Regions from separate parts of the Streptomyces sp. C1-1 genome, predicted to be linked through region 1. Evidence: predicted binding sites of a transcription regulator. Region 1 holds the regulator's gene; each other region holds the start of a gene.
What was found. The regulator HrcA, encoded in region 1, represses chaperone genes, less so after heat shock. The targets are predictions, from matches to a motif close to TTNGCACTCNGNNNNNCNGAGTGCNAA.

Region 1 (10,397 bases):
GACGACAGCGTGTCGACCATGGTGTTGATGGCGGTCTTCAGTTCCAGGATCTCGCCGCGGGCGTCCACGTCGATCTTCTTCGACAGGTCGCCGTTGGCCACGGCTGTCGTCACCTGCGCGATGTTGCGGACCTGCGAAGTGAGGTTGTCCGCCATGTAGTTGACGTTGTCGGTCAGATCCCGCCAGACGCCGGACACGCCCAGCACCTGGGCGCGTCCGCCCAGCCGGCCGTCCGTTCCGACCTCGCGGGCGACGCGGGTGACCTCGTCGGCGAAGGCGCGCAGCTGTTCCACCATCGTGTTGACGGTGTCCTTCAGTTCCAGGATCTCGCCGCGGGCGTCGACGGTGATCTTCTTCGACAGGTCGCCGTTGGCCACGGCTGTCGTCACCTGTGCGATGTTGCGCACCTGCGACGTCAGGTTCAGCGCCATGAAGTTGACGTTGTCGGTGAGGTCCTTCCAGACCCCGGAGACGCCCCGTACCTGCGCCTGGCCGCCGAGGTTGCCCTCGGTGCCGACCTCGCGGGCGACGCGGGTGACCTCGTCGGCGAAGGCGGAGAGCTGGTCCACCATCGTGTTGATCGTCGACTTCAGCTCCAGGATCTCGCCCTTCGCCTCCACCGTGATCTTCTTGCCGAGGTCGCCCTGGGCGACCGCCGTCGACACCAGGGCGATGTTGCGGACCTGCGACGTCAGGTTGTCCGCCATGAAGTTGACGTTGTCGGTGAGGTCCTTCCAGACCCCCGAGACGCCGCGCACCTGGGCCCGGCCGCCGAGGTTGCCCTCGGTGCCGACCTCGCGGGCGACCCTCGTCACCTCGTCGGCGAAGGCGGAGAGCTGGTCCACCATCGTGTTGATCGTCGACTTCAGCTCCAGGATCTCGCCCTGCGCGTCGACGGTGATCTTCTGCGACAGATCGCCGTTGGCGACGGCCGTGGTGACCTGGGCGATGTTGCGGACCTGCGACGTCAGGTTCGACGCCATGAAGTTGACGTTGTCGGTGAGGTCCTTCCAGACCCCGGAGACGCCGCGCACCTGGGCCCGGCCGCCCAGCTGGCCCTCCGTCCCCACCTCGCGGGCGACGCGGGTGACCTCGTCGGCGAAGGCGGAGAGCTGGTCGACCATCGTGTTCACGGTGAGCTTCAGTTCCAGCAGCTCACCGGTCGCCTCGACCGTGACCGTACGGGTCAGGTCGCCGCGCGCCACCGCCGTCGTCACCAGGGCGATGTCCCGCACCTGAGCGGTCAGCCGGGCGGCCATCGTGTTGACCGCCTCGGTCACGTCGCGCCAACTCCCGGACAGACCCTGCACCTTGGCCCGCCCGCCGAGCCGCCCCTCCGTGCCCACCTCGCGCGCGACCCGGGTCACCTCGCCGGTGAACAGCGACAGCTGGTCGACCATCTTGTTCACGGCCCGGCCCAGCCGCCGCAGGTCACCCCTGAGCTGACGGTTGCCGTCGTGCAGATCGACCCGCTGCGTCAGATCGCCCCCGGCCACCGCGTCCAGCACCCGGGTCGCGTTCGCCGCCGGGGCCACCAGGGCGTCCAGCAGCTGGTTGACATCGGTGACCCGGGCCGCCCAGGCGCCCTGCCCCGGGCTCGCCGACAGCCGCTCGTCGAGCCGCCCGTGCCGCACCAGCTCCCGCTTGACCCGCTGCACCTCGCGGTTGAAGTGCATGTTCCGGTCGGCGATCTGGTTGAAGACGGCGGTCAGTTCGGCCACCATGCCGTGCCCCGTCTCGGGCACCTTCGTGAAGTCGCCGTCCCGGGCCGCCGTCATCGCCGCGAGCAGCGGGCGTAGCTCCGATGCTCGGACTTGTTCCGGTTTTTGTCCGTCTTCGAGCGTACGCATAGCACTGTTCTCACTCATGGCGGCCCACTTCGGTAACTCGGCGCTTATGGGCGTGGTCAGTCTGTCACTCTGTCCGCATCGACCGAGGCGTATTCGTCCGAACTGCTCGGGGAGCTGGACATGGGGGCCGTTCCGATCCAACGGAAGACCGCTGCCCGTGCCCTCGACGCGCCCGCGCACGGGGAAGCGCGCGCGGACACGAGTGCGCGGGCGCACGCCACCCTGCCCGGGAGCTCCGTCGCGCCCGGATCCGCCCGCTCGCTCCTGCGCGCCGCCTTCGCCCGGTGGGCGGACGCCGAACTGCCCGGCGCCGACCGCCTCACCGGCCGGCTCGCCGAGGACGCGCTGCTCGTCGTCAGCGAGCTCGTCACCAACGCCGTCGTGCACGCCGGCACCGACGTCCACGTGACCTGCCGGCTGGAGGAGACCGCCGGCACCCTGCTCGTCGAGGTCCGCGACCACCACCCCTCCCGGCCGCCCCGCGGCACGGACGCGGAGCCCTCGCGCGGGACGCACGAGTACGGCCGCGGACTGCGCCTGGTCGCCGAGCTCGCCGAGTCCTGGGGCGTCACCTACAGCAGGGGCGCCAAGACGGTGTGGGCGCGGCTGCCGGCCGAGGAGGGCGCGGCCGCCGACGAGACCGCGGGCGGCGCGGTGGAGTACGGCCTCGACGTCGCCCGCTTCCTCGCCCCCGAGTCGCTGCGGGCCGAACGCGACGCGGACTGGCTCAACCGGGGCGCCCTGTCCTTCCTCGCCGAGGCCTCCGACCTGCTCGCCGGGCAGCTCGACGAGAACCTGGTCGCCGCGCTCACCGGACAGCTGATCGTGCCGCGGCTCGCCGACTGGTGCGCCGTATGGCTGGAGGACGAGGTGATGGGCCGCTGGGAGACCCTCGACACCGGTCCGCCGCCCCATGGAAGCGGCGGCACCGGACCGCGGCTGGCCCGTGTCTGGCACGGCAGCGAGAACCGCATCGAGGAGCTGCGCCGGGTGCTGGAGAAGGACCCGCCGCCCCCGCCGGGAGCCCTGCAGTCGGGGCCCGTCGCCCACCCCTGGCCGGCCGAGGCGCTCGACCCGCGCGACGCCCACGGCGCGGCGCTCGCCTACCGCCTGATCGCCGGCGGCCGCCCGCTCGGCACCCTCGTCATCGGCCGCGCCGGGCTCCTGCGCTTCCCCGACGAGGTCACCGGGCTCGTCGAGGACCTCAGCCGCCGGGTGGCCCTCGCCATCGGCGCGGCCCGCCAGTACGCCCGCCAGGCCACCATCAGCAAGGTCCTGCAGCGCGGCCTGCTGCCCGCCGCCGTCGCCGAGATCCCCGGCGTGCGCAGCGCCCTCGTCTACGAGCCGTGCGACAAGGGCGGCCCCAGCGGCGACTTCTACGACCTCTTCCCGGCCGGCGACGGCCGCTGGTGCTTCGCCGTCGGGGACGTCCAGGGCAAGGGCCCCGAGGCGGCCGTCGTCATCGGCCTCGCCCGCCCCTGGCTGCGGCTGCTGGCCCGCGAGGGCTACGGCGTCGCCGGCGTCCTCGACCGCCTCAACCGGCTCCTCCTCGACGACGCGACGGAGGCCGCGGACGCGGCGGCCCGGGCCCTGGTCCAGCCGGTCGGCCCCGCCGACGGCCCGCAGACCCGCTTCCTGTCCCTCCTCTACGGCGAGCTGACCCCCTTCGACGGCGGAGTCCGCTGCACCCTCGCCTCGGCCGGCCACCCGCTGCCCCTGCTGCTCGGAGCCGACGGGGACGTCCGCACGGCCGCCCGCCCGCAGACCCTCCTCGGCGTCGTCGAGGACGAGACGTACAGCAGCGAGAGCTTCGCCCTGCGCCCCGGCGACAGCCTCCTGTGCGTCACCGACGGCGTCACCGAGCGCCGCTCAGGCTCCGCCCAGTTCGACGACGCCGACGGCCTCGCCACCGCGCTGGCCGGCTGCGCCGGCCTGAGCGCCCAGCTGATCGCGGAGCGCATCAGACGCCTGGTGCACGAGTTCGGCGGCCGGCCGCCCGAGGACGACCTGGCGCTGCTGGTGCTGCAGGCGGAGTGAGCAGCCGCGCCGGTACGGGACAATGGAGGGCATGCCTTCCGCACTCCCCGACGGCGAGCCGGTCCCCGCCGACGGCGCACTGCCCGCGTCCGCACTCGCCGGGGCCGCCGCCCGACCCCTCGGCTTCTACCTGCACGTCCCGTACTGCGCGACCCGCTGCGGGTACTGCGACTTCAACACCTACACCGCCACCGAGCTGCGCGGCACGGGCGGTGTCCTGGCCTCCCGCGACAACTACGCGGACACCCTGATCGACGAGATCCGCCTGGCCCGCAAGGTCCTGGGCGACGACCCGCGGCAGGTCCGCACGGTCTTCGTCGGCGGCGGCACCCCGACGCTGCTGGCCGCCGGCGACCTCGTACGGATGCTCGGTGCGATCCGCGACGAGTTCGGACTCGCGGCGGACGCCGAGGTCACCACGGAGGCGAACCCCGAGTCGGTCGACCCCGCCTACCTCGCCGCCCTCCGCGAGGGCGGCTTCAACCGGATCTCCTTCGGCATGCAGAGCGCGCGGCAGCACGTGCTGAAGGTCCTGGACCGCACCCACACGCCCGGCCGCCCCGAGGCGTGCGTGGCCGAGGCGAGGGCGGCGGGCTTCGAGCACGTCAACCTGGACCTGATCTACGGCACCCCGGGCGAGTCGGACGACGACTGGCGGGCCTCGCTGGAGGCGGCGATCGGCGCGGGCCCGGACCATGTGTCGGCGTACGCGCTGATCGTCGAGGAGGGCACGCAGCTGGCCCGCCGGATCCGGCGCGGCGAGATCCCGATGACCGACGACGACGTCCACGCGGACCGGTACCTGATCGCGGAGGACATCCTGTCGGGCGCCGGCTTCGACTGGTACGAGGTCTCCAACTGGGCGACCGCTCCCGACGCCCGCTGCCTGCACAACGAGCTGTACTGGCGCGGCGCCGACTGGTGGGGCGCGGGCCCCGGAGCGCACTCGCACGTCGGCGGGGTGCGCTGGTGGAACGTGAAGCACCCCGGCGCCTACGCGGCGGCCCTGGCGGCGGGGAAGTCCCCGGGGGCCGGCCGCGAGGTGCTGTCGGAGGAGGACCGGCGGGTGGAGCGCGTCCTGCTGGAGCTGCGCCTGCGCGACGGCGTGCCCCTGGAGCTGCTGAAGCCGGCCGGGCTGGCGGCGGCGCGCCGGGCCCTGACCGACGGACTGCTGCGGCAGGACCCGTACGAGGAGGGCCGGGCCGTGCTGACCCTGCGGGGGCGGCTGCTGGCGGACGCGGTGGTCAGGGACCTGGTCGACTGACCGCCGCCCGGCTCACTCCGGAGCGGTGACGAAGTCGATCAGTTCCTCCACGCGGCCGAGCAGCTCAGGCTCCAGGTCCTTGTAGGAACCCACCCGCTTCAGGATCGCCTGCCACACGGCACCCGTGTTCTCCGACGGCCAGCCCAGCGCCCGGCACACCCCGGTCTTCCAGTCCTGGCCGTGCGGGACGCGCGGCCACGCCTCGATGCCCAGGGACGACGGCTTCACCGCCTCCCAGATGTCGATGTAGGGATGCCCGACGACCAGCGCGTGCTCGCTGGTCACCTCCTGGGCGATCCGCCACTCCTTGGTGCCCGGCACCAGATGGTCCACCAGGACGCCCAGCCGGGCGTCCGGGCCCGGCGCGAACTCGGCCACGATCGACGGCAGGTCGTCGACGCCCTCCAGGTACTCCACGACCACGCCCTCGATCCGCAGGTCGTCGCCCCAGACCTTCTCCACCAGTTCGGCGTCGTGCCGGCCCTCGACGTAGATCCGCCCGGCGCGGGCCACGCGCGCGCGTGCGCCGGGGACGGCGACCGAGCCGGACGCCGTACGCGTGGGCCGTACCGGAGCGGCGCCGGCGGGGCGGACGAGCGTCACCACCCGGCCCTCCAGCAGGAACCCGCGCGGCTCCATCGGGAACACCCGGTGCTTGCCGAACCGGTCCTCCAGAGTGACCGCGCCCGCCTCGCAGCGGATCACCGCGCCGCAGAAACCGGTACCCGCCTCCTCGACCACCAGACCGGGCTCCGCCGGGACCTCGACGACGGGCTCGGGCTTCTTCCACGGCGGGGTCAGGTCCGGCGAGTACTGGCGCATTCGCATGACGATAGGAGAAGCACCCCGGCGATCATCGCGACACGCCGAAACGTGCCGCCAGCGCGTCCCGTTGCGCCCGGACGAACGCCGCGTCCACCACCGCTCCGTGACCGGGCACGTACAAGGCGTCCCCGCCGCCCAGGTCGAGCAGGCGGTCGAGGGCGGCGGGCCAGTGGGAGGGTACGGCGTCGGGGCCCGCCTGCGGCTCGCCGGACTCCTCGACCAGATCGCCGCAGAAGACGACCTCGGGGGAGCCGGGCACCAGGACGGCGAGGTCGTGCGCGGTGTGTCCGGGCCCCACGTTCGCCAGCAGCACCTGCCGGCCGCCGCCCAGGTCCAGGGTCCACTCGCCGCAGACGTGATGGCGGGGCGGGACCAGGGAGTCCACCGCCTCGTCGGCCGCGCGCGCGTCCAGCCCGTTGCGCACCGCGTCCTCGCGCAGCGCCTCGCGCGCGTGCCGGGCGCCGAGCAGCGCGTCCACGCCCACCGCGCCGTACACCTCCGCGCCCGCGAACGCCGCCGCACCGAGGACATGGTCGAAATGCGGGTGGGTCAGCGCGAGATGGGTCACACGATGTCCGGCCAGTTCCCCGGCCTGGGACCGCAGCAGCGCGCCCTCCGCGAGGCTCGACCCCGCGTCGATCACCAGGGCCGTGCCGTCCCCGACGACCAGCCCCGCCGTGCAGTCCCAGCCGGGCAGCCGGCACCGCCCGACCCCGGCCGCCACCCGCTCCCACCCGAGCTCTTCCCAAGTCACCGTCATACCGCGACGCTAGCCGGAGGAGCCCCGGGGACGGGACCGACCTTGCCCCGGCGGTACCCGACCGCCGTACACTGGGCCGGGGAGTGCTGGCACTCGGACGGACAGAGTGCCAGGCCAAGCACCAGGGGTCGACATCGGGAGGTGTGCGCGATGCTGAGTGAACGACGGCTTCAGGTACTGCGCGCCATCGTCCAGGACTATGTCGGCACCGAGGAGCCGGTCGGGTCCAAGGCCCTGACCGAGCGGCACAACCTCGGCGTCTCCCCGGCCACGGTCCGCAACGACATGGCGGCCCTGGAGGACGAGGGGTACATCGCCCAGCCGCACACCAGCGCCGGGCGCATCCCCACCGACAAGGGCTACCGCCTGTTCGTCGACAAGCTCGCCGGCGTCAAGCCGATGACCGCGCCCGAGAGGCGCGCGATTCAGAACTTCCTCGACGGCGCCGTCGACCTGGACGACGTGGTCGCCCGCACCGTGCGGCTGCTCGCGCAGCTGACGCGGCAGGTCGCCGTCGTGCAGTATCCGTCGCTGACCCGCTCGACCGTGCGGCACGTGGAGCTGCTCTCGCTCGCCCCCGCGCGCGTGATGCTCGTGCTGATCACGGACACCGGGCGGGTGGAGCAGCGAATGGTCGACTGCCCGGCGCCCTTCGGGGAGGCCTCGCTCGCGGATCTGCGGGCGCGGCTGAACAGCCGGGTCGCGGGACGCCGGTTCACGGACGTGCCGCGGCTGGTCGAGGACCTGCCCGAGGGTTTCGACGTGGAGGACCGGGGCACGGTCTCGACAGTGCTCTCCACCCTCCTCGAAACCCTCGTCGAGGAGAACGAGGAGCGGCTGATGATCGGCGGAACCGCCAATCTGACCCGTTTCGGACATGACTTCCCCCTCACCATCCGGCCCGTGCTCGAGGCGCTGGAGGAGCAGGTCGTGCTCCTCAAGTTGCTTGGCGAGGCCGGAGATTCGGGCATGACCGTACGCATCGGTCATGAGAACGCCTACGAGGGACTCAACTCCACGTCCGTGGTCTCGGTCGGCTACGGTTCGGGCGGCGAGGCAGTCGCCAAACTCGGCGTGGTCGGACCGACCCGCATGGATTACCCGGGAACGATGGGAGCGGTACGCGCAGTGGCACGGTACGTCGGACAGATCCTGGCGGAGTCGTAAGTGGCCACGGACTACTACGCCGTTCTCGGCGTGCGCCGCGACGCGTCGCAGGAAGAGATCAAGAAGGCCTTCCGGCGGCTCGCACGCGAGCTGCACCCGGACGTCAACCCCGATCCGAAGACCCAGGAGCGGTTCAAGGAGATCAACGCCGCTTACGAGGTGCTCTCGGACCCGCAGAAGAAGCAGGTCTACGACCTCGGCGGCGACCCGCTCTCGCAGGCGGGCGGCGGCGCGGGCGGCTTCGGCGCCGGCGGCTTCGGGAACTTCTCGGACATCATGGACGCGTTCTTCGGCACGGCGTCCCAGCGCGGTCCGCGCTCGCGCACCCGGCGCGGCCAGGACGCGATGATCCGGCTGGAGATCGAGCTGGACGAGGCGGCCTTCGGCACGACCAAGGACATCCAGGTCGACACGGCCATCGTCTGCAACACCTGCAACGGCGAGGGGGCGGCCCCCGGCACCTCCGCGCAGACGTGCGACATGTGCCGCGGCCGCGGTGAGGTCTCGCAGGTGACCCGGTCCTTCCTGGGCCAGGTCATGACCTCGCGGCCCTGCCCGCAGTGCCAGGGCTTCGGCACGGTCGTGCCGACGCCGTGCCCGGAGTGCGCTGGCGACGGCCGCATCCGCTCGCGTCGCACGCTGACGGTCAAGATCCCCGCCGGTGTGGACAACGGCACCCGCATCCAGCTCGCGGGCGAGGGCGAGGTCGGTCCGGGCGGTGGCCCGGCCGGTGACCTGTACGTGGAGATCCACGAGCTCCCGCACTCGACGTTCCAGCGGCGCGGCGACGACCTGCACTGCACGGTGACGATCCCGATGACGGCGGCGTCCCTCGGCACCAAGGTGCCGCTGGAGACGCTGGACGGCATGGAGGAGGTCGACATCCGGCCCGGCACCCAGTCCGGCCAGTCGATCCCGCTGCACGGCCGGGGCGTCACACATCTGCGCGGCGGCGGCCGGGGCGACCTCATCGTCCACGTCGAGGTCCAGACCCCGACGAAGCTCGACCCCGAGCAGGAGCGGTTGCTGCGCGAGCTGGCGAAGCTGCGTGGTGAGGAACGCCCCCAGGGCCAGTTCCAGCCGGGTCAGCAGGGCCTGTTCTCGCGCCTGAAGGACGCGTTCAACGGTCGCTGAGGCGCAGTCGTCCCCGTCACCCAGGTGACGGGGACGACCCGATTCGGACTTGTTCGGGGGACGTGACAACATGCGGGCATGTCCTCCGCGCTGACCGATCTCTTCCCTCACCCGATCGTGCAGGCCCCCATGGCGGGTGGCGTTTCCGTACCGCATCTCGCCCAGGCCGTGTCCGAGGCCGGCGGGCTGGGGTTCCTGGCCGCCGGGTACAAGACCGCCGACGGCATGTACCAGGAGATCAAGCAGCTCCGCGGACTGACCAAGCGTCCCTTCGGCGTCAACCTCTTCATGCCGCAGGCCGACCACACCGACCGGTCCGCCGTCGAGGTATACGCCCACCAGCTGGCCGGTGAGGCCGCCTGGTACGAGACCGAGCTGGGCGACCCCGACAGTGGCCGTGACGACGGCTACGACGCCAAGCTCGCCGTGCTGCTCGACAACCCGGTGCCGGTGGTCTCGTTCCACTTCGGCGTGCCGAGCCCGGAGGTCGTCGACTCGCTGCACCGCCTCGGCACCTACACCCTCGTCACCGCGACCACCGCGGAGGAGGCCCTCGCCGTCGAGCGGGCCGGCGCCGACGCGGTGATCGCGCAGGGCGTGGAGGCCGGCGGCCACCAGGGCACCCACCGCGACCTCCCCGAGAACGACGGCTCCGGCATCGGCCTGCTCTCCCTCGTCGCCCAGGTACGCGAGACCGTGAGCCTGCCGATCGTCGCCGCCGGCGGCATCATGCGGGGCAGCCAGATCGCCGCCGTCCTCGCGGCGGGCGCGACCGCGGCACAGCTCGGCACCGCGTTCCTCGCCACCCCCGAGTCCGGTGCGGCCGCCGTCCACAAGCAGGCCCTGACCAACCCGCTGTTCGTGCGTACGGAGCTGACCCGGGCCTTCTCCGGCCGCCCCGCCCGCGGCCTGGTCAACCGCTTCCTGCGCGAGCACGGCCCGTACGCGCCCGCCGCCTACCCCGACGTCCACCACCTCACCGCGCCGCTGCGCAAGAAGGCCGCCGCGGGCGCGGACGCGCAGGGCATGGCGCTGTGGGCCGGGCAGGGCCACCGCATGGCGCGCGAGATGCCCGCCGGGCAGCTGGTGGAGGTCCTGGCCGCCGAACTCGACGCGGCCCGGACAGCGTTGTCGGACAAGGGAGGGCTGCGATGACCGCGCCGGTGTTCGTCGTCGAGTCGCTGGAGGGCGTGGGCCCCGGCTCGGTCGTCGAGGTGGAGGGTCCCGAGGGACGGCACGCGGTGTCGGTGAAGCGGATGCAGGCCGGCGAGGACGTGGTGCTGACCGACGGCAGGGGCCGTGGGGCGGCAGGAGTCGTCCTCAGCGTCTCCGGGAAGGACCGTCTGGTCGTCGAGCCCCT
Region 2 (10,397 bases), 1.0 Mb from region 1:
CGCTCGCGTCCGGTCGCACGGCGGGCTCGGTGCAGCAGTTCGCCGCCCGCGCCGACGAGGGCGGCCTTCATCCCGGTGCCGCCCACATCGAGGGCGATGACATGTCTCACGCAGGACAGTGTGACCCCACTACCCTTGAGAGGTCTAGTCCACTTGCGTGGTGTAGACCTTAGAGAGTCCACATATTGAACGGCGAGACAGTTGGGGCGTGGCGTAGCAGTGCAGCGGCGCAAGGCGGGAACGGTCGCGGCGGTCGCCGCGCTGGGGATGACGGCGGTCCTGGGGGGCTGCGGTGTCACCGGCGGTTCGGGGGACGTCACCTTGAGACTGGTGGCGGCGGACTACGGCGACTCCGCCGCCAACAGCTCCCAGAAGTACTGGGACAAGCTGGCGAAGGAGTACGAGAGCAAGCACTCCGGGGTGAAGATCGAGGTCACCGTCTACTCCTGGAACGACGTCGACCGCAAGGTCAAGGAGATGGTCGACGCCGGGAAGGCCCCCGACATGGCGCAGATCGGCGCGTACGCCGACTACGCCGCGAAGGACGAGCTCTACACGGCCGACGACCTGCTCTCCATCAGCACCCAGGCCGACTTCGCCTCCCAGCTGGCCACGGCGGGGCAGGTCAAGGGCGTGCAGTACGGGATGCCGTTCGCGGCCTCCACGCGGCTGCTCTTCTACAACAAGACCCTCTTCAAGGACGCCGGCCTCACCCCGCCGAAGACCTGGACGCAGCTCGCCGCCGACGCCGAGGCGCTCAAGGCGCGCGGCGTGAAGTACCCGTACGCGCTGCCGCTCGGCCCGGAGGAGGCGCAGGCCGAGACGATGCAGTGGATGCTCAGCGGCGGCGGCGGCTACACCGACACCGTCGGGTCCTACGGAATCGATTCCGCACAGAACGTCGCGACCTTCGACTGGCTCAAGGACGACCTGGTCGGCAAGGGCCTGACCGGGCCGGTCGCGCCGGGCGACCTCAACCGCGCCGCCGCGTTCTCCGCCTTCGCCAAGGGCGAGGTGGGCATGCTCAACGGCCACCCCTCCCTGATGAAGATCGCCGCGAAGAAGGGTGTGAAGTTCGGCATGGTGCCGATGCCCGGCTCGCGCGGGCGCACCAGCACCTCGATGGGCGTGGCCGACTGGATGATGGCCTTCAAGAAGAACGGCCACGCGCAGCAGGTCGGCGACTTCCTCGACTTCGTCTACGACGAGAAGAACGTCCTCGCGTTCTCGCGCGAGTACGACCTGCTGCCGGTCACCAACTCGGCGTCCGAGGCGATGAGCTCGGACGAGCGGGACGCCGCCCTCAAGCCGTTCCTGGACGAGCTTCCGCAGTCGGAGCTGTACCCGGTCGGCAAGACGTCGTGGGCGGCGGTCAGCGCGGCGGTGAAGAAGCGCATAGGCCAGGCGGTCCGCCCGAACGCCAGCCCCGCCGCGACCCTCTCCCAGCTCCAGGCGACGGCCTCCACGGCGGAGAGCGCGGACTGACTGTCAGTGGCGGGGGCTACGGTTCGCCGTATGGAACCGGAGCAGCTGGGGGAGCGTGAGCGGGCCGTCCTCGCCCTGGAGCGCCGGGGCTTTCCCGGCCCCGGCGCCAAGGAGCGCGCCATACGGGAGGAGCTGGGCCTGGCCCCCGTCCGCTACTACCAGCTCCTCAACGCCCTCCTGGACGACGAGCGGGCCCTCGCCCACGACCCGGTGACGGTGAACAGGCTGAGACGGGTGCGGGAGCGGCGCCGGGGCGAACGTTAGGGTCGCGGTATGGGTATCCACACGGACATGGACTCCTTGCCGGTTCCGGGTACGCGGGCCGGGCGGGAGGGGCTCGCCGCGATTCTCGCCGATCCCGGGAAGGCGGTGCTGGCCTTCGACTTCGACGGCACCCTCGCGCCGATCGTCCCCGACCCCGAACAGGCCCGCGCCCACCCGGACGCCGTTCCCGCGCTGGCCGCCCTCGCCCCGAAGGTCGCCTCCGTCGCGGTGGTCACCGGCCGGCCGGCCGAGGTCGCCGTCCGGCACGGCGGTTTCGCGGGTGTCCCGGGCCTTGAGCACCTGGTCGTCCTCGGCCACTACGGCGCCGAGCGCTGGGACGCCGTCAGCGGCGAGGTCAGCGCGCCCGCCCCGCACCCCGGCGTCGCCGCCGTCCGCGCCGAACTGCCGGGTCTGCTGGAGCGGTCCGGCGCCGGAGAGGGCGCGTGGATCGAGGAGAAGGGCGGGTTCGCGGTCGCCGTCCACACCCGCCGCGCAGCTGACCCCCAGGCCGCCTTCGAGGCCCTGCGCGAGCCGCTGACCGGCCTGGCCGCCCACCACGGCCTGATCGTCGAGCCGGGCCGTCTCGTCCTGGAACTGCGCCCGCCGGGCATGGACAAGGGCGTGGCGCTCACCCGCCACGTCCGCGAGACCGGCGCGTCGGCGGTCCTGTACGCGGGCGACGACCTCGGCGACCTGCCGGCCTACGCGGCGGTGGACGGACTGCGGTCCGACGGCACGCCGGGGCTGCTGGTGTGCAGCGGCAGCGACGAGGTGACGGAGCTGAGCCGGCGGGCGGACCTGGTGGTCGACGGACCGGCCGGGGTGGTCCGTCTGCTGACCACCCTCAGCGCTCAACTGGCCTGATCGAGAAGCGCGTTCAGCTGGTCGAGGAACCACTGCGCCGGCGGCAGCGCGGTCGCCGACGCGGCCAGCCGCTTGGCGCGCTCGGCGCGCTCCCCGGCCGGCATGGTCAGCGCGGTGTGCAGGGCGCGCGCCGTACCGATCACGTCGTACGGGTTCACCGTCACCGCGTCCTCGGCCAGCTCCTCATACGCCCCCGCCTCCCGGGACAGCACCAGGGCGCACCCCTCGTCGGAGACGACCGGGATCTCCTTGGCGACCAGGTTCATGCCGTCCCGGATGGGGTTGACCAGGGCCACGTCGGCCAGCCGGTAGGCGGCCAGGGAGCGCGCGAAGTCGTCCTTCACATGGAGCACGACGGGGGTCCAGCCGGGCGTCCCGTACCGGGAGTTGATCTCGTCCGCCACGCGCTGCACCTCGGCGGTGTAGTCCCGGTAGACCGCCAGGTCCTGCCGGGAGGGGTAGGCGAAGGCCACGTGCACCACCCGCTCGCGCCACTCCGGGTGGTCCTCCAGCAGCTGCCGGTAGGCCAGCAGCCCGCGCACGATGTTCTTCGACAGCTCGGTCCGGTCGACCCGCACGATCGCCTTGCGGCCCGCCCCGATCTCCTCCCGCAGGGACGCCATCCGCTCTTCGACGTCGGCCTCGTGGGACCGGCGCCGCAGGAACTCGGCGTCGGCGCCGAGGCCGTGCACACCGACCCGTGTGTCCCCGAGGCCGCCCACGAGCGCCGTACAGGCCGTGAACGCCTCCGCCCAGCGGCGGGTCAGGAAGCCCAGCCGGTCGGCGCCGAGCATGCCGCGCAGCAGCTGCTCGGCGATGTCGTCGGGCAGCATCCGGAAGTACTCCACCGGCGCCCACGGCGTGTGCGAGAAGTGCGCGATCCTGAGGTCCGGCCGCAGCTCCCGCAGCATCCCCGGCACCAGGCACAGGTGGTAGTCCTGCACCAGCACCGCGGCGCCCTCGGCCGCCTCCTCCGCCAGCGCCTCGGCGAAGGCCCGGTTGTAGGTCTCGTACGACGCCCACTGGCGCCGGAACTCCGCGTCGAAGACCGGCTCCAGCGGCGTCTGGTACAGCATGTGGTGGACGAACCAGAGTACGGAGTTGGCGATGCCGTTGTACGCGTCCGCGTGCACGTCCGCCGGGACGTCGAGCATCCGCACGCCGGACTCGCCCTCCCCGCGCCGCACCGCCTCCCGGTCGCCGTCGGACAGCGCCGAGCACACCCACAGCGCGCCCGCGTCCGGCCCGATCGCCGACAGGCCGGAGACCAGCCCGCCGCCGCCCCGCTTGGCGGTCAGCGAGCCGTCCTGCTGGAGTTCGTACGAGACCGGGCCGCGATTGGACGCGACCAGCACCTGATGGGCAGCGCCGTGCGAGGAAGCCATACGCCTCAACGTAGCCCGGTCCACAAACGCATAAACGTGCGGACCACCCGGTCCGCGTATGCCTTACGCCACCTTGCGTCTCGCGTACTCCGCGATCTCCGCCATCGGCGGCCGCTCCTCGGTGTCCACGGAGTAGGTGCGCGGCTCGAAGCCGTCCGTGCTCCGTTCGAACTGGGTGAGGGAGGGGCGGACGAGGTGGCCGCGGGCCAGGCGGAGCTGGGCCGTGCGGTAGATGGCCGCCGCCATCCGCCCGAGGGCCTGGCCGTCCTGGTGGCGGTGTTTGCGGACGCCGACGTCGACCTGGGCCAGCGCGTCGAGGCCCACCAGATGCAGGGCGTCGATCAGCATGCCCAGCTCGATCCCGTACCCGACGGGGAACGGCAGCTGTTCCAGCAGGCTGCGCCGGGCCGCGTACTCGCCGCCGAGCGGCTGTACGAAGCCGGCCAGCTGCGGCCAGTGCATGTTGAGCAGGGGGCGGGCCATCAGCTCGGTGACCCGGCCGCCCTGTCCCCGCGCTCCGCCGAGGGGACGGTCGTACATGCCCTTGACCAGGTCGATCCCGGGGTCGGTGAGCAGCGGGCCGACGATCCCGGAGACGAAGTCGGAGGAGAACTCCTTCAGGTCGGCGTCGATGAAACAGACGATGTCCCCGGTCGTGACCAGCAGCGAGCGCCACAGGACCTCGCCCTTGCCGGGGACCGTCGGGATGCGGGGCAGGATGTCGTCGCGGTGCACCACCCGCGCGCCGGCCGCCGCGGCGACCTCGGACGTGCGGTCGGTGGAACCGGAGTCGACGACCACGATCTCGTCGACGAGCGGGACCTGCTGCATCAGGTCGTGGCGGATGATCGCGACGATGTCGCCGACCGTCTCCTCCTCGTTCAGCGCGGGCAGCACGACGGAGACCGACTGGCCCGTGCGCTGCTTGGCGGCCAGGATCTGGTGGAGAGGGCGATCGGTCACGGACCAGGAGCGGGTGCTCAGCCAGCGCTCGACTTCTTCCAGCACGTAGGCGGCTCCTCTGCGTTCTCTCGGCGAAAGGACCGGATTGTGATCCATCTCGCGGTTCGGACGGCTATCTCAACTGTCCTGGCCTTCGGTTACAGTCTTGAACAACGCTGATGACCATCGCATGTCGGGGGTCGTCCCGCGTTCAACGAGTTCAACAACCACATACCGCTCATCCAGAGGGGCAGAGGGATACGGCCCGATGAAGCCCCGGCAACCCTCCAGCCGGTCTCGTAGATCAACGTTGATCATTCCGCGAGGCTCCCGGCTAGGGAAGGTGCCAAATCCGTCTCACGGCGAGATGCGTCGTGAGGAAGATGAGGAGAAAGGGCCTCGCCTCACATGGCTGCGCAGACTGTTGCAAGCACCACCGACTCCACGACCGTAGACCTCGGGCCCGCCTCGGCGCTTTCGTGCCGCGAGTGCGGTCACCGGGTGCCGCTCGGCCCGGTCTTCGCCTGCGAGGAGTGTTTCGGCCCGCTCGAGATCGCCTACGACTTCTCGGCCTACGACACCGAGGAGCTCCGCAAGCGCATCGAGGCGGGACCCGCGAACATCTGGCGCTACGCGCCGCTGCTGCCCGTCCCGGCGGACGTGGCGGACAAGCCGAACATCAACCCCGGCTGGACCAAGCTCGTCAAGGCCGACAACCTGGCGCGCGAGCTCGGTGTCACCGGCGGTTTGTATGTGAAGGACGACTCCGGAAACCCGACGCACTCCTTCAAGGACCGGGTCGTCGCCCAGGCACTGGAGGCCGCGCGCGCCTTCGGCTTCACCACGCTCTCCTGCTCCTCCACCGGCAACCTCGCGGGTGCCGTCGGCGCCGCCGCGGCCCGCGCCGGCCTCCGCTCCTGCGTGTTCATCCCGCACGACCTGGAGCAGGGCAAGGTCGTCATGGCCGCGGTCTACGGCGGCGAGCTCGTCGGCATCGAGGGCAACTACGACGACGTGAACCGCTTCTGCTCCGAGCTGATCGGCGACCCGGCCGGCGAGGGCTGGGGCTTCGTCAACGTCAACCTGCGGCCGTACTACGCGGAGGGCTCCAAGACCCTGGCGTACGAGATCTGCGAGCAGCTCGGCTGGCGGCTCCCGGACCAGATCGTGGTGCCGATCGCCTCCGGCTCGCAGCTGACGAAGATCGACAAGGGGCTGCAGGAGCTGATCAAGCTCGGGCTCGTCGAGGACCGGCCGTACAAGATCTTCGGTGCGCAGGCCGAGGGGTGCTCGCCGGTGTCGGTCGCCTACAAGGCGGGTCACGACGTGGTCCGGCCGCAGAAGCCGAACACCATCGCCAAGTCCCTCGCCATCGGCAACCCGGCCGACGGGCCGTACGTCCTGGACATCGCGCGCCGCACGGGCGGTGCCGTGGAGGACGTGACCGACGAGCAGGTCGTCGACGCCATCAAGTTGCTGGCCCGCACCGAGGGCATCTTCGCGGAGACCGCCGGTGGCGTGACCGTGGGCGTGACGCGCAAGCTCATCGAGAACGGCGTGCTGGACCCGGCCCTGACCACCGTCGTCCTCAACACCGGCGACGGCCTCAAGACGCTGGACGCGGTGGCGGGCACGGGGTTGACCGCGACCATTCGGCCCAACCTTGATTCGTTCCGTGAGGCCGGGCTCGCCTAGCCGATCTTTCGTCTGCGGGCCGGTGGGGGCTGGTCGCGCCCACGCGGCGGTAGCCGCACACCGAACACAGCCCCGCGCCCCTCGGGGCGCTTACCTGACCGGAGGTCTTGAACATGAGCGTGTCCGTCCGCATCCCCACCATCCTGCGCACCTACACCGGCGGCCAGGCCGAGGTGAGCGCCGAGGGGGCCACCCTCGCCGAGGTCATCGCCGACCTGGAGAAGAACCACACCGGCATCGCCGCCCGTGTGCTGGACGACCAGGGCAAGCTGCGCCGCTTCGTCAACGTGTACGTCAACGACGACGACGTGCGGTTCGAGCAGGGTCTGGAGACGGCGACCCCGGACGGTGCGGGCGTGTCGATCATCCCGGCCGTCGCCGGCGGCTGACCGAATGACCGATCATTACCTTCGGTAACGCCGGTTACGAAGAGTTCATCGAATTGCCCCCTCCGTGAGAGAAGCGGAGGGGGCAATTCAGTGTGGTTGAGCGCGGTACAGTTGGGGAACGCGCTACTGATCTCCGGATCGGAAGCCCAGAATTCCTGCCGCGTACCCATCGAGATGCAGCCAAAGTGTGCATGTTTTTCGCGGCTTTTGTTCCTTTTATGGGGCCCGACTTGCCCTGAATTCGGGCGAATTCTCACTACATTCCGGAACCCTGCCGTCCAGAATTCTCGTCCGATTGACCTGTTGCAGACGGCAGTTGGACAGATACATTCAGCCGCGGTCGACGCGTTCCGGCGCACGCCCCCAAACCGTGGGGGGTGAGGTCTGACCCGGATCCGCGAAGTGCGGATCTGTGCAAGGGCCAGTAATAGGGGAGTTAGGCATGGCTCAGGGCACCGTCAAGTGGTTCAACGCGGAGAAGGGGTACGGCTTCATCGCGGTCGACGGTGGTGCGGATGTTTTCGTCCACTACAGCGCCATCCAGATGGACGGGTACCGCACCCTGGAAGAGGGCCAGCGGGTCGATTTCGAGATCTCGCAGGGCCAGAAGGGGCCGCAGGCGGACATGGTCCGACTGGCGACCAGCTGAAGCACGCGCCGGGTAGATAGCAGCGTCGTTCTTCTTTTCTTCGGAGGGCTCGTACCCCATGGGGAGTCATGGGTGCGGGCCCTCCGGCATGCCCGCATTCCGCACGGCCGGACCCCTGTCGCGCGCCGCGGGTCCGCCCGGCGCCCACGGGCCCAGTCCGCGGGAGGCGCTTGCACTCGGCAGGGGCGAGTGCTAATCATTGGCGTTAGCACTCTGAAGGTGAGAGTGACAAAGAAGGACCGGGTCGGTGAGGCCCGCAGGCCGGGTGGGGCAAGGAACCCACGGGTCGGCGAGCCGTCCGTCGCGGGCGCGGGCGCGGTCCGAAGGAATCACCCCCAGTCCTGGAGGGACCACTTCACATGGCCAAGATCATCGCGTTCGACGAGGAGGCGCGGCGCGGCCTCGAGCGCGGCATGAACCAGCTCGCGGACGCCGTGAAGGTGACGCTCGGCCCCAAGGGCCGCAACGTCGTCCTCGAGAAGAAGTGGGGCGCCCCCACGATCACCAACGATGGTGTCTCCATCGCCAAGGAGATCGAGCTCGAGGACCCGTACGAGAAGATCGGCGCCGAGCTGGTCAAGGAAGTCGCCAAGAAGACGGACGACGTCGCCGGTGACGGTACGACCACCGCGACCGTTCTCGCCCAGGCCCTGGTCAAGGAGGGCCTGCGCAACGTAGCCGCCGGCGCCAACCCGATGGCCCTCAAGCGCGGTATCGAGAAGGCCGTCGAGGCCGTCTCCGGTGCCCTGCTGGAGCAGGCGAAGGATGTCGAGACCAAGGAGCAGATCGCTTCGACGGCCTCCATCTCCGCCGCCGACACCCAGATCGGCGAGCTCATCGCCGAGGCCATGGACAAGGTCGGCAAGGAAGGCGTCATCACCGTCGAGGAGTCCCAGACCTTCGGTCTGGAGCTGGAGCTCACCGAGGGTATGCGCTTCGACAAGGGCTACATCTCGGCGTACTTCGCCACCGACATGGAGCGTATGGAGGCCGTCCTCGACGACCCGTACATCCTGATCGCCAACTCCAAGATCTCCTCGGTCAAGGACCTGCTCCCGCTGCTGGAGAAGGTCATGCAGTCGGGCAAGCCGCTGCTGATCATCGCCGAGGACGTCGAGGGCGAGGCCCTGTCGACCCTGGTCGTCAACAAGATCCGCGGCACCTTCAAGTCCGTCGCCGTCAAGGCCCCGGGCTTCGGCGACCGCCGCAAGGCCATGCTCGGCGACATCGCCATCCTCACGGGCGGCGAGGTCATCTCCGAGGAGGTCGGCCTCAAGCTGGAGAACGCCACCCTCGACCTGCTGGGCAAGGCCCGCAAGGTGGTCATCACCAAGGACGAGACCACCATCGTCGACGGTGCCGGCGCCAGCGACCAGGTCGCGGGCCGCGTGAACCAGATCCGCGCCGAGATCGAGAACAGCGACTCGGACTACGACCGCGAGAAGCTGCAGGAGCGCCTGGCGAAGCTCGCCGGCGGTGTCGCGGTCATCAAGGCCGGTGCCGCCACCGAGGTGGAGCTCAAGGAGCGCAAGCACCGCATCGAGGACGCCGTCCGCAACGCGAAGGCCGCCGTCGAGGAGGGCATCGTCGCCGGTGGTGGCGTGGCGCTCATCCAGGCCTCCTCGGTCTTCGAGAAGCTGGACCTGGAGGGTGACGAGGCGACCGGCGCCAACGCCGTGCGCATCGCGCTCGAGGCCCCGCTGAAGCAGATCGCCGTCAACGCCGGCCTCGAGGGCGGCGTCGTGGTGGAGAAGGTCCGCAACCTCACCCCGGGTCACGGCCTGAACGCCGCGACCGGCGAGTACGTCGACCTGGTCAAGGAAGGCATCATCGACCCGGCGAAGGTCACGCGCTCTGCCCTGCAGAACGCCGCCTCCATCGCCGCGCTCTTCCTCACCACCGAGGCCGTCATCGCCGACAAGCCGGAGAAGGCCGCCGCGCCCGCCGGTGGCGGCATGCCGGGCGGTGACATGGACTTCTGATCCGCCTGACGGCTGATCAACGTCCTTACGGAGGGCGGCACTTCCTGCTCCGGCAGGGGGTGCCGCCCTTCGGCGTGTCCGGGGTCACAGGGCGGCCGGAAATGCGGGGACGCGTGCGGCGGTTGACGTTGACGCAGTGTCTATGCGTATGCACATACCGAGGAGTTTCCCCACGTGACCGCCACCACCTCCCGCGCCGCGGAGATCCTGTCCCGTCCCACCGCGATCAACGGCCTGACCGTCCCCAACCGCATCGTGATGGCGCCGATGACCCGCCAGTTCTCCCCGGGCGGCATCCCCGGCGAGGACGTCGCGTCGTACTACTCCCGCCGCGCCGCCGCCGGTGTCGGTCTGATCGTCACCGAGGGCACCTACGTCGGCCACGAGTCAGCCGGGCAGAGCGACCGCGTCCCGCGGTTCCACGGCGAGGAGCAGCTGGCGGGCTGGCAGAAGGTCGCCGAGGCGGTGCACGCGGCGGGCGGCACGATCGTCCCGCAGCTGTGGCACATCGGCATGGTGCGCGAGCAGGGCCAGCCGCCCTTCCCCGCCGCCCCCGCCGTCGGCCCCTCCGGCCTGGTCACCGCCGGTGCCGAGCCGACCGGCCGGGCGATGACCCAGCGGGACGTGGACGACGTCATCGGCGCGTTCGCCGCGGCCGCCGCGGCCGCCGAGCGCATCGGCTTCGACGGCGTGGAGATCCACGGCGCGCACGGCTACCTGGTCGACCAGTTCCTGTGGGCCG
Region 3 (10,397 bases), 2.2 Mb from region 1:
CAGACGATCGCGGCGGCAGTGCGGGACGCGCTGAAGAACACCCGGGAACCCGACACCGCCGGACGACTGCTCGACCTGCTGCAACGGCCGCTCGACCACGAGGAACTGGCCGGGGCGTATCTGGACGCGGCGGGTGAGATCGGGGTGCCCACGCTGCTGGAGCGGTTCCGGACGATGGGAAGCGGCACGGCTCTGCTGACCGCGGTGCGGGACTACATCACCGAGGGCCATGGCCGGGCGCCCCGTGACGCGCTGCTCGCCCTGATCCGGGACCCGCACGTGATGGTCCAGGCCCGCTGCCTCGCGCTCGAATGCCTGGACGAGAGCCCCGGAGACCCGGACGAGCTCAGTGCGTTCGTCACCCACCCCGACATGAGGCTGCGGGTGGCCGCCTCGGCGACGCTTGCCTCCTGGGGGGTGCCGGTGGGGCTCGACGTCATCCGCACGGCGATCGTGAACGGTGACGTCCTCCTCCTGGACCGCTGGGAGAGCGAGGAGGAGGCGGACGAGTCCGTCGCCACCCCGCACCGACTCGTGTCCGTCCTCGTGCCCTACGGCACCGCCGGCATCGTCGACGAACTACGGTCGAGGGCCGGAATGCCCGACCGCGACGGGGTCAAGGCGCGCGACTGGCTGTACGCCTTCTCGCCCGAGGACGAGGTGGACGACTGCCTGGACCGGCTCAGCCGTGGCGAGCACCTCGGGCGGTACGCGATTCCCGACCGTATCCCTCCGTCCCGGGTCCAGACGGTCTTCCGGTTCTTCCAGAGCACCCCCAGCGCGGGATTCGGCATCCTCCGCCGGGACTACGAGAAACTCCTGACGGCGGCCGCGGCCGCCGCGGACGGTGCCGACTCGGTCGCCTGGCTGGTCCGCTTCCTGCCCGGGGGCGACCTCGCCGGCATGCACTTCCCGCAGGCGCATCACCACGCCTACGAGGCGAGCCGTCGTGCGCGGGTGAGGGTCCTGCGCGACGGAAGCGTCCATCCGCTGACCGTCACGCGGGATGCCCGACAAGCATCGTCGGCGCCCCCGCCACACGGGTCAGGAACACCGTCGCCGAGTGCGGGCCGGACGGCTTGACCTTCTTGCGCAGTTCCTCCGGTTCCACGGCCGAGCCGCGTTTCTTCACGGTCAGTGTGCCGACCTCGCGCTCGCGCAGCAGTGCCTTCAACTTCTTCACGTTGAACGGGAGTTCGTCGGTGATCCGGTAGGCGGTGGCGTACGGGGACTCGTGCCGCTCGTCAGAGGTGACGTAGGCGATGGTCGGGTCGATCAGGCCGCCGCCGACCTCCTCGGCCACCTCGGCGACCAGGTGGGCGCGGATGGCGGCGCCGTCGGGCTCGTACAAGTACCGCCCGACGGGCCGGACTTCGGGGTCCGGGAGTCCTCGGCCGAGGAGGGTGCGGGGTCCGGGCAGCAGGGTGGCCCGTACCGCCCCCGGTGCCGTCCCGAACCACAGCACCGCCTCCTTCACGTCCCCGCCGTCCGAGATCCACTCGGCCTCGGCGTCGGCCGGGACGGCCTCGTGCGGGATGCCGGGCGCGACCTTCAGGGCGGCGTGCGGTGCCGTGCGGGCCGCCTCGACCGCCCAGGACAGGGGCGGCGAATAGGCCTCGGGGTCGAAGATGCGGCCCCGGCCGCCGCGTCGGGCGGGGTCGACGAACACGGCGTCGCAGCCCGCCGTGTCGACCTCCGTGACATCCGCCTGCCGTACCTCGATCAGGTCCGCCAGCCCCAGCGCGTCGGCGTTCGCCCGCGCCGCGGCCGCCGTCACCGGGTCCCGGTCCACGGCGAGGACCCTGATGCCCGCGCGGGCCAGCGCGATCGCGTCCCCGCCGATCCCGCAGCACAGGTCGGCGAGCGAGGTGACCCCGAGCGCCCGCAGCCGCTCGGCCCGGTACGCCGCCACGCGCGCCCTCGTCGACTGTTCGACGCCGTTGGGCGTGAAGAACATCCGCCCCGCGTCCTCCTCGCCGAACTTGGCCACCGCCCGCTGCCGCAGCCGGGCCTGTCCGAGCGCCGCCGACACCAGTTCGGCGGGATGGTCGCGGCGCAGCCGGGTGGCCACGGCGAGTTCGTCGGCCGGAGCCGTGTCGCGCACCTCGTCGAGGAGGGCGCGGCCTTCGGGGGTGAGAAGGAGAGCGAGGTCGTTCACCGGCTCATTGTGGGCCAGCCGGGGGACGGTGTGCGTGCGGCCGAGGTGTCGGACGGGGTTGCGGGCCGGGGGGCTGCGAGGATCCGGGCCCATGCGAGCAGTGGTACAAAATGACAAAAATAGGTCATCTTGGGGGACGCGAGTCCGTGGCGGAATCGCCGTGCTCGCCGTCGCCGCCATCGCCTCCGGCTGCGCGCAGGACAGCGGCCAGGAGGTGCGCCCGGCCGCCGGCCAGCCGCGCCTGAAGGCACCCGAGGCCCGCGCCCTGGACTCGTACGCCACGAGGCTGCGCACGGCCTACGCCGCGCGGGCTCAGGCGGCCAGGCGCTGGGGGCTGAGGCAGGTGCCGCTGACGGCCCCGCCGGCGCCGCTCCACAAGCCGCGCATCACCGCCCGCAGGGGCTTCGAGGTCGACAACCAGGAGGAGCTCGGCCTGCCGCCCGTGTTCACCACGGTCCCCACCCGGCAGAAGGTCGTCTTCCTCACCATCGACGACGGCGCCGAGAAGGACCGGGCGTTCCTGCGGATGATGAGCGAACTGAAGATCCCGTACTCCGCCTTCCTCAGCAACTTCCTGGTCAAGGACGACTACGCGTACTTCCGCAGGATGCAGTCCGAGGGCGTCACCCTCAACAACCACACCCTCACCCACCCCTATCTGCCGGGGCTGTCGTACGCGGAGCAGAAGCACGAGATCTGCGGTATGCAGAAGATCATGAAGAGGCAGTTCGGCAAGGCCCCGACCCTCTTCCGGCCGCCCTTCGGCAACTACAACCAGGCCACCCTGCGCGCCGCGAAGTCGTGCGGCATCGAGTACGCCCCGATCTGGGACGAGGAGGTCTTCGTCGACCACTGGGCGTACCGCGAGGACGACCAGGACCTGCACCCCGGCGACATCGTGCTCACCCACTTCCGGGGCCGCGCCGAGTGGAAGGGCACCATGGTCGACGACATGCGGCGCTTCCTGAACAAGGTCACCGCCAAGGGGTACGCGGTGGCCCGCCTGGAGGACTACCTGTGAGGCGCCGGAACCTGGCGACCGCCGCCCTGGCGCTTGTCCTCCTCACCGGCTGCGCCCCGTCCGTCGCGCCCATCGAACGGCTCGGCGAGAAGGCGGCCCAGCGAGTGCGGGCGAACGGCCCGTCGGGCACCGCCGTACCGCCGTACCGCCGCTGGGGCCTGCCGGAGCCGCTGGCCCGCGCCCCGAGACCGGTGCGCGCACCCGCCGCCCACCGGGCGCGGCCCCTGCCCGTCGTCTCCCGCGTCGCCACCCGCGACAAGGTCGTCTTCCTCACCTACGACGACGGCGCCGAGCAGGACCCCCGCTTCGTCGACATGGTCCGTGAACTGCGCCTGCCGGTCAGCATGTTCCTCACCGACAGCGTCGTCGGACCGGGTTACGGCCACTTCGCCCGCCTGCGGTCGGTGGGCGCCGGCATCCAGAACCACACCCTCGACCACTCCGCCCTGCGCGGTCTGCCCTACGCGGGCCAGCGCGCCGAGATCTGCGGCCAGCAGGACAAGCTCCGCTCCCGCTTCGGCGTCCGCCCCCGCTTCTTCCGCCCGCCCTACGGCACCTACGACACCACCACCCTGCGCGCGGCTGCCGACTGCGGTGTCTCGGCGGTGGTGCTGTGGCGGGCGTCGATGGAGGCCGGGGAGCCGACGTTCGCGCGGGGCGAGCGCCGGCTGCGGGCGGGCGACATCGTCTCGGTGCCCTCGGGCGAGTCGACCTCCCCGACCCTGGTCGAACGCACCCGAGGCCTGCTGCGAGCGGCACAGCAACGCGGGCTGACGGTGGGACGCCTGGAGGACTACCTGTAGCCGAACGCCACCGCGAGGAAGAACAGGGCCGCCAGTATCTGCGCCCCGCCGGTCACGGCGAACCCGTCCCGGAAGAAGAAGACGGCGGCCGCCAGGGCCACCGTCGCCAGCCCGCCCAGCCACAGCGCCGCGCCCCACGCGTGCCCGTTCAGCGCCAGCACGGCCGCGAACACCAGGCCGAAGGCGACTTCGGCCGGAACGAGGACCGCGAGCGCACAGCCGTCGGACGACAGGGACCGGGAGGGCATGGGGCGACGGTACGCGTCCGCCGCGGCGGACGGCACCCCTTCGCGGCGCCCCCGTAGGAGCGGATCGCGGGCCGACGCGCCGTCGGGATTAGCAGTCCGCTTGACCGAGTGCTAATCGCGGTCATAGTCTCGGCTCTGGCACTCCCCCCTGGAGAGTGCCAAACAAGCGACGGGCAGGTCCGGCACCCGCGACGACGGATCGACCTGGTCGCCACCTCAGACAGTTAACCCCGTGAGATCTCCGAAGGGGGAGGTCGGATCGTGACGACCGCCAGCTCCAAGGTTGCCATCAAGCCGCTCGAGGACCGCATCGTGGTCCAGCCGCTGGACGCCGAGCAGACCACGGCCTCTGGCCTGGTCATTCCGGACACCGCCAAGGAGAAGCCCCAGGAGGGCGTCGTCCTGGCCGTGGGCCCGGGCCGTTTCGAGAACGGCGAGCGCCTGCCGCTCGACGTCAAGACCGGCGACATCGTGCTGTACAGCAAGTACGGCGGCACCGAGGTGAAGTACAACGGCGAGGAGTACCTCGTCCTCTCGGCTCGCGACGTGCTCGCGATCATCGAGAAGTAGTACCGCCTCAGAGTTTTTCCGAGCTGCGCCCCTGGCCCCCCGCGACCGATAACGAAGCCGGGCGCCCGGGGCGCAGTGTCTTTTTTGAGAACCCACACATCCGAGAGGGCTCCCGCTGTCATGGCGAAGATCCTGAAGTTCGACGAGGACGCCCGTCGCGCCCTCGAGCGCGGCGTCAACAAGCTGGCCGACACGGTCAAGGTGACGATCGGCCCCAAGGGCCGCAACGTCGTCATCGACAAGAAGTTCGGCGCCCCCACCATCACCAACGACGGCGTCACCATCGCCCGCGAGGTCGAGATCGAGGACCCGTACGAGAACCTCGGCGCGCAGCTGGTGAAGGAGGTGGCGACCAAGACCAACGACATCGCGGGTGACGGCACCACCACCGCCACCGTGCTCGCCCAGGCGCTGGTGCGCGAGGGCCTGAGGAACGTGGCCGCGGGCGCCTCCCCGGCGCTGCTGAAGAAGGGCATCGACGCGGCCGTCGCCGCGATCTCCGAGGACCTTCTCGCCTCGGCCCGCCCGATCGACGAGAAGTCCGACATCGCCGCCGTCGCCGCGCTGTCCGCCCAGGACCAGCAGGTCGGCGAGCTCATCGCCGAGGCGATGGACAAGGTCGGCAAGGACGGTGTCATCACCGTCGAGGAGTCCAACACCTTCGGTCTGGAGCTGGACTTCACCGAGGGCATGGCCTTCGACAAGGGGTACCTGTCCCCGTACTTCGTCACCGACCAGGAGCGTATGGAGGCCGTCCTCGACGACCCGTACATCCTGATCAACCAGGGCAAGATCTCCTCGATCGCCGACCTGCTGCCGCTGCTGGAGAAGGTCATCCAGGCCGGCTCCTCCAAGCCGCTGCTGATCATCGCCGAGGACGTCGAGGGCGAGGCCCTGTCGACCCTGGTCGTCAACAAGATCCGCGGCACCTTCAACGCGGTCGCGGTCAAGGCCCCCGGCTTCGGTGACCGCCGCAAGGCGATGCTGCAGGACATGGCGGTCCTCACCGGCGCCACGGTCATCTCCGAGGAGGTCGGCCTCAAGCTCGACCAGGCCGGTCTGGACGTGCTGGGCTCCGCCCGCCGCGTGACCGTCACCAAGGACGACACGACCATCGTCGACGGCGCCGGCAACTCCGAGGACGTCGTCGGCCGCATCAACCAGATCAAGGCCGAGATCGAGAACACCGACTCCGACTGGGACCGCGAGAAGCTCCAGGAGCGCCTCGCGAAGCTGGCCGGCGGCGTGTGCGTGATCAAGGTCGGCGCCGCCACCGAGGTGGAGCTGAAGGAGAAGAAGCACCGTCTGGAGGACGCCATCTCCGCGACCCGCGCCGCGGTCGAGGAGGGCATCGTCTCCGGTGGTGGCTCCGCTCTGGTCCACGCCGCCAAGGTCCTTGACGGCGGTCTCGGCCGCACCGGCGACGAGGCCACCGGTGTCGCCGTGGTCCGCCGCGCGGTCGTCGAGCCGCTGCGCTGGATCGCCGAGAACGCCGGCCTGGAGGGCTACGTCATCACCTCCAAGGTCGCCGACCTCGACAAGGGCCAGGGCTTCAACGCCGCCACCGGCGAGTACGGCGACCTGATCAAGGCCGGCGTCATCGACCCGGTCAAGGTCACCCGCTCCGCCCTGGAGAACGCCGCCTCCATCGCCTCCCTGCTTCTGACGACCGAGACCCTGGTCGTCGAGAAGAAGGAAGAGGAGGAGCCGGCGGCCGCGGGCCACGGCCACGGTCACGCCCACTGACCCAGGTCAGCACCGAGGCCCGGCACCCGATGGGTGCCGGGCCTTCGCGTTCCCCTACTGCTCCAGCGCGTCGAGCGCGCCCAGCTGCTCCATCAGCCCGAGCCGGTCGTACTGCCACCACCCCTCGGCGAGCTTGCCGTCCTCGTCGCAGCGGAAGACGGTCGTCCCGGTCATGACGACGTTCCGCCCGGTGGCCGGCAGCCCCATGAAGTCACCGCTGTGGGTCCCGCGCCAGGTCCACCGGGTGCACACCCGGTCCCCTTGCGAGATCTGGTCCTCGATGTCGAAGGCGAAGTCGAACCCGCCGCGCCACATCCCGATGTCCCGCCGCAGCGCGTCCATGCCCAGGGTGTCCTGCTCCTTGCCGGGATCGTGGTCGTGGTAGTGCTCGGCGACCAGTTCGTCGAGCGCCGGCAGATCCCCCTTCAGGGCGATCGTCTCGAAGAACCGCCGCACGTTCACCGCGTGCAGCTGGTCGTCCCGCACCACGTCCAGGTCCGTGAAGGTCGGCATCTCGTCGCAGAGGGCCACCATCTCCCGGAAGATCCTGTCCGTCTCGGGCAGACCGGAGTTGCGCATCGCCTCCTCGTACGACGGGAACTCCACGATCTCGATGAAGTGCGACGCGTCGGAGTGGTCCTTGCCGACCACCGCGTGCGTCGCCGTGCGCTTCCCCTTGGTCTGCTCGACCCATGTGTCCATCAGCCGGTCGATGTCGTCGAAGTGGCTGGTCCTGCAGTCGATGATCTGAACGAAGGTCATGGCACCATCGCCTCCGGCCCCCCTGGATCCGGTCGTACCCGACCATTTTCCCACCGGAGCGCGCGGGTGCCTCGTTCACTGGGGCCCGTACTTGCGCCCGGTCCGTGAGCTGATCCCGCCCAGCAGGGACCGCGGCGTGACCTTCACCAGCCCCATCAGCGCCTTGTACCGGGGATCGGGGATCGACAACGACTTCCCCCGCGCCAGATCGGCCAGCGCCGACGCCACCAGCTTGTCCGCGTCGAGCCACATCCAGCCGGGGATGTTGTCCGTGCCCATCCCGGCGCGCTGGTGGAACTCCGTGCGCACGAAGCCCGGACACAGCGCCATCAGCCGCACCCCGCTGCCCGCGAGGTCCTTCGCCGCCCCCTGGGTGAACTGCACGACCCACGCCTTGGACGCCCCGTACGTACCGCGCGGCACGAAGGCGGCCACGGAAGCGACGTTGACGACCCCGCCGCGCCCCCGCTCCCGCATCGCCTCCGTCGCCGCCGACGTCAGTCGCAGGACCGCCTCGCAGTGGACCTTGAGCATCTTCAGCTCGTCGGCCATGGAGACGTCGAGGTAGCGGCCCTTGTTGCCGAAGCCGGCGTTGTTGATCAGCAGGTCGACGGGGTTCCTGCGGTCGGCGAGGCGGGCGGCGACCGTTTCGATGCCGTCGTCCGTCGCGAGGTCGGCCGTGAGGACCTCGGCCTCGATGCCGTGCCGGTCGTGCAGCTCGGTCGCCTGCTCCCGCAGCCGCTTGGTGTCGCGCGCGACGAGCACCAGGTTGTGCCCGTCACCCGCCAGCCGCCGTGCGAAGGCAGCGCCGATGCCCGCGGTCGATCCCGTAATCAGAGCCGTTGTCATGGCCCAAGGGTAGTTACCCGGACCGGCCGATTCCGATCTCCGCCGGGTCTCGACGGCGTCTCAGGAGGCGTACGACGCCCGGTACTTCCGCACCCGCTCCCGCGCACACGGACGACCGCACTCAAAGCGCCGGCCCATCAATCGGCGCCATGTAAAAGGATCTCTTATCCTTGGCGGTGTGATCGAAGCCCGTCATCTGCGCGTGCTGCGCGCCGTCGCCACCACCGGCTCCTTCTCCGCGGCGGGGCGCGAACTGGGCTGCACCCAGCCCGCCGTCAGCCAGCAGATGAAGGCCCTGGAGTCCTCCGTGGGCACCCCGCTGCTCGTCCGCAGCGGACGGGAGATGCGGCTGACCCAGGCGGGCGAGGCGCTCGTGCGGCACGCCAACGGCATCCTGGCCGGTCTCACCGCCGCCGAGGAGGAGGTCGCCGCCATCGCGGGACTGCGGGCGGGGCGCGTCCGGCTCGTGTCGTTCCCCAGCGGCAGCTCCACCCTCGTACCGGCGGCCCTGGCCGCCCTGCGCGCCGCCCATCCCGGCACCCGCGTCTTCCTGGAGGAGGCCGAACCGCCCGCCTCCGTGGAGATGCTGCGCGAGGGCGAGTGCGACGTGGCGCTCGCCTTCCGCTACGAAGGCGCGGCGGGCGCCGAGGAGTGGGACGACCTCGTCGTACGGCCGCTGCTGACCGACCGGCTCGTCGGACTGGTGCCGGAGCGGCACCGGCTCGCGGGGGCGGGCTCCGTCGGCATCGGTGAGCTGGCCGAGGAGCCCTGGATCGCCGGATGCCCGCGCTGCCGGGGGCAGTTGGTGGAGGTGTGCGAGGGGGCCGGGTTCACGCCCCGGATCGACTTCGCCACCGACGACTATCCGGCCGTCGTGGGCCTCGTCGGTGCCGGCCTGGGCGTCGCCGTCCTGCCGCAGCTCGCCCTGGAGTCCGTACGGTCGCGCCACGCGCGCGTGCTGACGCTTCGGCCGGCGGTGCGGCGGGAGATCGTGGCGCTTACCCTGCCCGACCTCGCCCAGGTGCCGGCGGTGGCGGCGACGCTGGAGCAGCTCGGGCGCGCGGCGGCCCGGCAGTAGGGAAGCGACCGGCCGCGAAAAAGAAGGGCACGCGTGCGTGCCCTTCTCGTCGGGAGCTCGGGGTCCGGGAGCTCGATGCCGCGGAATCGCAAAAACGTTCCTTCAGTTGTTCGAGCCGCTGTCCCCGCTGCCGGCCATCGCCGAGACCAGCCGGGTCCGCGCCCGTCCCATGAGTTCTTCGCGCTCGTCCTCGGTCAGGCCACCCCACACGCCGTACGGCTCTCTCACCGCCAACGCGTGCGCCGCGCACTGCGCGCGTACCGGGCACCTCATGCAGACCTCCTTGGCCGAGTTCTCGCGAGCACTCCGGGCCGCGCCTCGCTCGCCCTCCGGATGAAAGAAGAGCGAGCTGTCCACCCCGCGACAGGCGGCCAGGAGCTGCCAGTCCCACAGGTCCGCGTTCGGTCCGGGAAGGCGGGAGAAATCTGCCATTACGTGACCCCTTGTAGCCGTACTGAGCGGATACGGTGCCGACGACCGTGTAACTACGATCTAAGGAGATGAAAATATGACTCATTGCGAATCTAGCCGCAGACACCAGCAGATGGGAAGAAAAGGGGCCGAATGGGGCACCGCTTGTGATGAAACGTTGTGGGTCCGCCCCGCATGTCTGCACCGTGTCCGTGCCCTCACGTAGAGTGCCGAAGATGGCACACAGCCCCGTAACTCTTTCGAGTGACCGTCGTTGAGAGTGCGGTGGCGGTTGACGCAACAAGCGCTCGGGCGGGCGTCCGGGACGGTCGACCGCACAGGTGACGATTTCGTACCAGCCTGGAGGCTCAAGGTGACGTGCATCAGCTGCGGAGGGCGGCCATGACATCCGTCCTCGTATGCGACGACTCCCCGCTTGCCCGAGAGGCGCTGCGCCGCGCGGTCGCGACCGTGCCCGGCGTCGAGCGCGTGACGACCGCGGCCAACGGCGAGGAAGTCCTCCGCCGCTGGGGCGCGGACCGTTCGGACCTGATCCTGATGGACGTACGCATGCCCGGACTGGGCGGCGTCGAGACCGTGCGCCGGCTGCTGTCCGCCGACCCCGGGGCGCGCATCATCATGCTGACCGTCGCCGAGGATCTGGACGGCGTGGCTCTCGCGGTCGCCGCCGGGGCGCGGGGCTACCTCCACAAGGACGCCTCACGCGCGGAGTTGCGCGCGACCGTCACCC

Region 2: a site for HrcA is predicted at 7,843-7,869, ahead of groL (chaperonin GroEL). Genes of this name have one in related genera too.
Region 3: a site for HrcA is predicted at 4,319-4,345, ahead of groES (co-chaperone GroES). Genes of this name have one in related genera too.

Annotation. Positions count from the first base shown of each region.
Region 1 is NZ_CP189826.1:6,537,817-6,548,213, forward strand. Features, by position in the region: gene ACQF4J_RS29785 (HAMP domain-containing protein) at 1-1,868, opposite strand, end outside; gene ACQF4J_RS29790 (ATP-binding SpoIIE family protein phosphatase) at 1,971-3,887, shown strand; gene hemW (radical SAM family heme chaperone HemW) at 3,919-5,151, shown strand; gene ACQF4J_RS29800 (DUF3097 domain-containing protein) at 5,164-5,973, opposite strand; gene ACQF4J_RS29805 (MBL fold metallo-hydrolase) at 6,005-6,736, opposite strand; gene hrcA (heat-inducible transcriptional repressor HrcA) at 6,887-7,903, shown strand; gene dnaJ (molecular chaperone DnaJ) at 7,904-9,037, shown strand; gene ACQF4J_RS29820 (nitronate monooxygenase) at 9,116-10,192, shown strand; gene ACQF4J_RS29825 (16S rRNA (uracil(1498)-N(3))-methyltransferase) at 10,189-10,397, shown strand, end outside.
Region 2 is NZ_CP189826.1:5,512,979-5,523,375, forward strand. Features, by position in the region: gene ACQF4J_RS25290 (ROK family protein) at 1-110, opposite strand, end outside; gene ACQF4J_RS25295 (ABC transporter substrate-binding protein) at 268-1,485, shown strand; gene ACQF4J_RS25300 (DUF3263 domain-containing protein) at 1,516-1,749, shown strand; gene otsB (trehalose-phosphatase) at 1,759-2,613, shown strand; gene ACQF4J_RS25310 (alpha,alpha-trehalose-phosphate synthase (UDP-forming)) at 2,601-3,998, opposite strand; gene ACQF4J_RS25315 (glucosyl-3-phosphoglycerate synthase) at 4,062-5,006, opposite strand; SAM riboswitch class I at 5,176-5,330, shown strand; gene thrC (threonine synthase) at 5,349-6,635, shown strand; gene ACQF4J_RS25325 (MoaD/ThiS family protein) at 6,749-7,024, shown strand; gene ACQF4J_RS25330 (cold-shock protein) at 7,467-7,673, shown strand; gene groL (chaperonin GroEL) at 8,033-9,655, shown strand; gene ACQF4J_RS25340 (NADH:flavin oxidoreductase) at 9,830-10,397, shown strand, end outside.
Region 3 is NZ_CP189826.1:4,336,675-4,347,071, reverse strand. Features, by position in the region: gene ACQF4J_RS19670 (NACHT domain-containing protein) at 1-1,083, shown strand, start outside; gene ACQF4J_RS19665 (THUMP-like domain-containing protein) at 998-2,158, opposite strand; gene ACQF4J_RS19660 (polysaccharide deacetylase family protein) at 2,250-3,179, shown strand; gene ACQF4J_RS19655 (polysaccharide deacetylase family protein) at 3,176-3,982, shown strand; gene ACQF4J_RS19650 (hypothetical protein) at 3,973-4,230, opposite strand; gene groES (co-chaperone GroES) at 4,492-4,800, shown strand; gene groL (chaperonin GroEL) at 4,921-6,546, shown strand; gene ACQF4J_RS19635 (ester cyclase) at 6,601-7,308, opposite strand; gene ACQF4J_RS19630 (SDR family NAD(P)-dependent oxidoreductase) at 7,384-8,157, opposite strand; gene ACQF4J_RS19625 (LysR family transcriptional regulator) at 8,336-9,235, shown strand; gene ACQF4J_RS19620 (WhiB family transcriptional regulator) at 9,338-9,667, opposite strand; gene ACQF4J_RS19615 (response regulator transcription factor) at 10,049-10,397, shown strand, end outside.